One region of the Hahella chejuensis KCTC 2396 genome, then DNA from elsewhere that is predicted to be linked to it. Evidence: predicted binding sites of a transcription regulator. Region 1 holds the regulator's gene; the other holds the start of a gene.
What was found. The regulator LexA, encoded in region 1, represses DNA repair genes until DNA is damaged. The targets are predictions, from matches to a motif close to TACTGTNTANNTANACAGTA.
Positions count from the first base shown of each region.

Region 2: the regulator LexA is predicted to act here: its motif matches at 1,493-1,512, upstream of imuA (translesion DNA synthesis-associated protein ImuA).

Region 1 covers NC_007645.1:2,108,225-2,111,646, forward strand. Annotated here, with positions in the region: gene HCH_RS09355 (DUF1329 domain-containing protein) at 1-88, opposite strand, end outside; gene HCH_RS09360 (DUF6586 family protein) at 473-931, shown strand; gene HCH_RS09365 (hypothetical protein) at 1,090-1,335, shown strand; gene lexA (transcriptional repressor LexA) at 1,384-1,986, opposite strand; gene HCH_RS09375 (NAD(P)H-dependent oxidoreductase) at 2,239-2,820, shown strand; gene HCH_RS09380 (collagenase) at 3,296-3,422, shown strand, end outside.
Region 2 covers NC_007645.1:2,268,231-2,271,652, reverse strand. Annotated here, with positions in the region: gene HCH_RS10050 (insulinase family protein) at 1-828, shown strand, start outside; gene HCH_RS10045 (GNAT family N-acetyltransferase) at 880-1,368, opposite strand; gene imuA (translesion DNA synthesis-associated protein ImuA) at 1,543-2,235, shown strand; gene HCH_RS10035 (Y-family DNA polymerase) at 2,258-3,422, shown strand, end outside.

The DNA of each region.
Region 1 (3,422 bases):
TAGCTGGAGCGCTCTGCGCGATTAGTGAAAATACGAGTAATACCAGTGCGTTATTTATATTTTTTTTTGCGTTACGGCTATAAGCCATGTCTTTCTCACTCTCTTTCTGGAAGTAACAGACAGTTCCCTTACTTTCTCTCCCTGGACAAAATTATAGCAGTCTAAAATATTATTCTAGTTTTCTCACTAGCGCCTTTGTTAGCGTTTATGGCGGGTTGCTGCTGAACGTTAACTTGTGTAAGGGGCGAGCTCCGGCATCGGGTGCTAAGCTATGAGAAAGACTCTGCTGATAGTTTGTCGCCATTTTTCGCGGAAACCTGAGTTGGATGAGACAGCAATGGTAGGGAATTTAGGCGCCTGAGCGAATCGGAATTGCGCCTCAGGAATTACTTCGGAGGGGAAATTTTTATTAAAGAACTTATGGTTAAAAACCTATACACTAATAAAAAGCGATTGTTGATGAGCTTAAGGTATGTCTGGAAAGTGGCTGACTTACGTAAATGAAAATCTGTTTTTCGCCAAGCTGCAATTGCAGTGGAAAGATACCTCTTCAACCGTGGCGGAAAGAGAATGCGCAGGGCGTGCGGCTTTGCGTTTTCTTCAACAGGCATATGTCGGTTTCTTGAACGAACTTGCCGAACAACGTCGCATCAAAGTTAAGATCGAGTCGCTCGCTGACTTGGAAGGACAGTTGGAAGTCGAATCGCCAGAAGTTATCAGCATGAAACTGGCGGCGGCCCAACCAGATTCCTGGTTGGCTCAATTATTGAAGCAATATGGGGAAATATCTCGTCCCCGAAAAAATGAAACGCCGCAGGATGAAAATATTATCGCCGCCACGTCAACCGTATCTGCAATGGAGGCGGCGGCAATACTGGAGTTCATGCAGGCGTTTATCAACGAGGTGAGAGAGCACAGTTTTGAGTGGTAGAGGTAAGCTTGAATGAAAGAAACCCTCTCAGGCCTCGACTGATAACAGCTTAGGAAAATGAATGAGGCGCCTGTGGCTAGTTTGCTGACATGTTCGTTCCCAGGTATTGGAACGATGGAAAACATTTCAGTGAGAACTTACGAGTAGGAGATTTGGAAATGGCATCAAGCTTCTTTGAAATTGTTCAACTGCCGAATGGAGACTTCGCTTTGCAACCCATGGGGGGCGGGAGCGAACATTTGGTGAAAATCAGCTTTGGTCAGGAAGCTAAGGCATATCTGGCGGAAAATGATGCGGCTGTCGCACACGCTATGATTAATGCGGCCATTAAGCTGGTAGGAGATATGCGGGAGGAGGCGATTCGTCAGTCAGAGGCGGAAGAAAAACCGAAAACCGTACATTAATGTCACCGACTGCCCATTAGAGGCAGTCGGCGCTTTGTCGGTTCACTGTTAGCGGCGAATAACGCCGACGCCCAGTCCTTCGATGTCCAAAGGCTGTTGCGACAGGTTCACTTCAATGGGTTCAAACTCTTCGTTTTCCGGCAATAAAAGCACTTTGTTTTTCTGACGCTGGAAACGTTTCACCGTCACTTCATCGCCAATGCGCGCAACCACAATTTGACCATTGTGGATATCGGTCGTGCGATGCACCGCCAGTAAATCGCCGTCGAGAATTCCCACGTCCTTCATGCTCATGCCTTTGACACGCAGAAAGTAATCGGCGGAAGGGGTAAAGAAGGACGGGGGCAGCTCACAATATTCTTCAATATTTTCCTGCGCCAGAATGGGATAACCCGCTGCTACCTGACCAACAATCGGAATGCCCTGATTTTGCGTTTCCGACGCCGGCAACCTGATGCCGCGCGAGGCGCCGGGAACCATCTCAATAGCGCCTTTCTTCGCCAGCGCTTTCAGGTGCTCTTCCGCAGCATTAGCGGAGCGAAACCCCAGGCGATTGGAAATTTCCGCCCGGGTAGGTGGATAACCCGTCTCCTCAATATGCTCGCGAATCAGTTGTAAAACCTGTTCCTGGCGCTTGGTTAGCTTAATCACTCCACCCTCCGGCGACCCCAAAAGGTCTGATAAAAATCTGTGTACACTATATGTTTATCCATGTCTGTTTATGTATACAGTAATGGTGTGGGCAAGTAAAGAAAAAATGTCTAAGTAACTGAGGATTAAGATGAAAACTGATATGGCGCGTCGCGGATCAAGCAAAGCTGATGAATATTGATCGACAACAAATGACTATCTTTGTTAATCGAGAAAATATGAATAGCTGACTACACTTTCTGGGAGCAACTTATGGCGTCACGCATTTTGATTATTCAGGGGCATCCTGACCCACAGGGTGGCCGCTTTTGTCATGCTTTGGCTGAAGCATACGCCGAAGGGGCGGAGGCGGCGGGACATGAGGTGCGTAAGTTGGCTGTATCGACAATGAGTTTTCCCTGGTTGCGTTCAAAGCGGGAATTTGAAGAACAGTCTCCGCCGGAGGTGATTATCGCTGCGCAGAAAGAAATCCAGTGGGCTGAATGTCTGTTTATTATTTATCCGCTATGGATGGGGGGCATGCCCGCCGTATTAAAGGCGTTCCTGGAGCAGACATTACGACCAGGCTTTGCGGTAAGTGGGGGAGGTAAGTGGCCCAGGCGGCTACTGAAAGGACGCAGGGCGCGCATAGTCGTGACCATGGGGATGCCTGCGTTTATCTATCGCTGGTTTTATCGCGCTCACAGTTTAAAAAGTCTAAAGCGTAATATCTTGGGTATTTGTGGGGTTTCTCCGATTCAAACGTCGCTGATTGGCGCGGTGGAAGACTCGGACGCCAAGCCCCGAAAACAGTGGCTGGATAGAATGCGCATGTATGGCGGTAAGGCGATGTAGCATTTGGTTTAGCTTGTGCGCTATTGGCTTGGCGGCTTTGATACAATTTGGCGCTTTTATTAGACAGGCCGATTAACTTTATCGGTATATATTCACTGCCCGCGCGGTAACTTTCATACTCTGCGACGTACTCTTTAATCAGGCTGTAAATCTCTTTAGGAATTGCAATGACGCCTGCGAACAGATGGTTTAGAGCCCCTTTGGCGTTGTCTTTTTCACTCTCACTGTCAGCGCGATAACATGGTCGAAGGGCGGCGGGGCTCGTTGACTGACTTTGGTGGGCGCTATGACTCGGCGTGAAACGAACTTTTCAATATCTACGATAAAGGCCATGACAATGACGCCTTCATCGACCGGCGTTTTCTATGAGGGCGATCCTTTTGATTATTAACATGGCAATGATATTGGCATGTTAATGATCAGGCGCATGGATGCGCCTGCGCGGCGGCTAGCCGCGGGAGACAGGGCCTGACATGTGCAGGCCCTGGCGTTGCAGCCAAATAGAAGGAAGCTATTTGGCTGCCTGATTAATAATAGCGATGAGTCGCGTATTTACCATTGGGGCTATTGGGCGGTGCGCTACATGTTCGAGCAGCGTCCAG
Region 2 (3,422 bases), 160 kb from region 1:
CACGTTACTTCGCTAGCTTACGGCAATATTGAGCAGGCGCAAGCAGAAGCATGGAATAAGATGGTGGCCGACGCAATCGTCAATAAAAAAAGCACACCGAGAATAAAGGAATACGTGACGCGTATTCCAAAAGGCGTCACTCGGTTATTCGAGGAGTCCATATTTACAGACTCCGTCTCACTTGTCTATGTACAAGGAAGCTCTGCAAGCTACGAGGAACGCGCCCATTTCAAATTATTAGAGAAAATGCTATCTGAGTCCTTTTTTAAAGAGCTTCGAACAGAAAAACAGCTTGGATACGTCGTTCACGCAACATCAAATAACTATCTTCATATTCCCGGCATGAAATTTAAAATGCAATCACCTGTGTCTGGCCCAGACAAGCTGGAACTGGAAACGCTGAGTTTTATAAAAGGCTTCTTCGATATACTTAAGGACATACAGGAAAAAGATTTCAGCGTCTTTAAAAATACGCTGGTTGCAGAGCTAAATGCAGACAAAGAACTGGAAAATAAAGCTTACGGATACTGGAAAGAAATCAAGAACGGTAGTTTGCACTTTGACGCTTCCAAGCGTATGGCCGATGCGGTGGAAAGCATCAGCAGGGACAACTTCATAAACTGGTATGGACAACGCTTTACAAGTTCAGAAAGTCGCTTGCTATCCATTCTTGTAGAAGGCGACGCTCACAGTATCGACACCCACTGGAAGTCCCAAGTCTCCAGCACAAAGTTACGCTCGCTTGAGAAATTTCAAAACTCTAATCAAAAGTGGGTCTTGGAAACTCCACAGTCCGAAAGCGTTGAGCTAATGCTTAGCAAGCAATAACCTCGGTGAGGCCATAGGACTCAACACCTGTGGCCTTTCCTCGGACAGCAGCTAATCTCCTAACCACTTATACATCACTAGAGCATCCACCAGCCCGAGCTTGGAGTGACGAAATGCTTTCGGAAGACGGCCAGCAATCTCGTACCCCAGCTTTTTCCAGAGATTAACCGCTACCTCATTGGTGGAGACCACGAAGTTATACTGCATGGCTTTATATCCATAGCGCTTCGCCATGGCTTGCGAATGTTCGCATAATGCTGCGGCCACGCCTTTACCGCGAGCAGACTCCGCAACCATGTAGCCACAGTTGCTGACATGAGAGCCCAAACCCAATTGATTTTGCTTCAGGTAATAAGTTCCCAAGACCGTATCGCCTTCAACCGCGACATAGGTTTTCTGCGGCTGTCGCAACCATAATTCATAGGCCTCTTCTTTACTTGTGTCAGGGGCGTAAGCATAAGTTTCTCCCGCGACAACCACAGAGTGAAATATCCGCCAAATCTGCTCAAAATCCGCTTCTAACGCCTCTCTTATTTCCATGAATTCCTCGTCGTTACATGTTTCGCTTTTCCTACAACCGCCTACTTGCAGCAGGACCGATTGGAAGCATAGCGGAATATCCGTGAACGAAAAAAGAGTAGGAATTGTCTATTTTTGACAAAAATACTGATTTTATATACAGTATTTTTATTTCAACTAAATCCTATTCGGGCAATGAGCAAATCAGTGCTAGAGCAAGCCATTAATCGCGGCCAAGTATGGCGGGGAAAGCATTTCTCTTCAGTCCCCATAAAAGGACTGGACACCGGCTTTCCCTCTTTGAATCAGGCATTGGCGGATGGTGGATGGCCAGCGGATGGCGTAACTGAAATAGAATACAGGTCTCTAGGTATGGGAGAAGTCAGCCTTTTATTTCCAGCTTTGGCTCCATTAAGCCATCAAGACCAGTGGATACTGTGGGTGGCGCCGCCTTACCCTCTATATGCTCCTGCTTTAATTAATGGCGGCTTGAGTCTCTACAACAACTTGATAATTCAGCCTCAGTCTCGCAGGGATTTACTCTGGTCAATCGAAGAAAGCCTGAAAAGCTCATCCTCATCCGCGGTCCTGGCGTGGCCGGAAAGCATGCGGCCAGAACACGTACGTCGGCTACAGATTATTGCGACCCAACAGCAAAAGCCGTGCTTCTTGTTTCAGGATAGACAGTACGCGAACTCACCCAGCTCACTGAGAGCTTGTTTAAAGATGCTCCCCCAAGGAGGCTTATGCGTAGAGATCCAAAAACAACGCAGAGGGTGGGCAGCAGCCAAAGTAGCCATAAATCCGCCGCATCCGCTCTCTTTTTTAATTCGGCCCCCATTTCCCTCTGCGGCGGAAAGCGACGCTCATAGGAAAATAGTCAGGTAAGTTCAAAGGCGGCACGTCCCTTATGCGATGGTTATATCTCTACTTCCCACATCTGTACGCAGAAACTTGGAGTCCTGACTTCGGGGAAGCCACTCCCATCGCCCTGATTCAAGAAGGAGGTTCCGTCATTGTGGATGCAAACACAAGTGCGTCACGCTCAGGCGTGGACTCTGGGATGCTCTTAAACACAGCATTCTGCCTATGCCCCGCCTTGCGGGTTCTCCGCATTAAATCGTACAAGCAAACTCAAGCAATCCATCGAACAGCGCAGGTCGCGAGTCGCTTTTCATCTTGGATAAGCCTCGACGAGCCTGATGGTTTGTACTTGGAAGTCGCCTCAATGAAACGCCTGTATACCAATCCCTCACAATTGCGTCAGGCCATTCAACAGGCTTTTTCAACTTTTAAGATTACAGTACTGAGCGCAACAGCCCCTCATCCCAAAGCAGCACACCTCCTTGCACGCTCCGGCATAGAAAGAGACGTTAACGCTGAGAGTTTTTGGCGAACGCTTAAACGCCTGAAATTAGATCGCTTGAATCTGGAGAGCCGGATTGAATATAAACTGCGCAAGGTGGGCCTAAAAAGCATCTATGATATCGCCAAACTTCCAAGCTGCGATCTGGCGTATCGAATCGATGTGGACCTCGCCTTGTATCTCGATCACGCGCTTGGCCGCAAACCTTGGCGACCTTCGCCTTTTTCTCCGCCAAGACATTTCAAAAAGCGGCTGGATCTGGAGCAGGAATTTGAAAGCCTACAGCCTTTACTCTTTTACTTGGCCAAAGTCGTTAAAGAGTTCTGCCTTTTTTTACAGGAACGCTGCCTGACCTGTCAGTCATTGGAAGTTCGCCTTATTCATCGCCATCAAACTCCGACCCAGGAAAACATCAGACTCGCACAGGGAGATAACCGGCCCGAATCGTGGTTATACATACTGAATAAGAGCCTGGAAAGAATAGAGCTGACCGCGCCGGTTATAATGATTGAGCTTTTCGCCTCCCATTTTGAAGCCGCGCCGCAGCAATCAGAGTACTTGTTCGCGCATTTCAACGAGAATATCGCTGCGGAAAAAACGCGCCTACTCAACCGATTGACTGCACGACTAGGCTCCGATCGCGTGCACTTTCTTAACCTAACCACAGACCATAGACCAGAACTGAGAACCCAACAAACGCCCCTGCCCG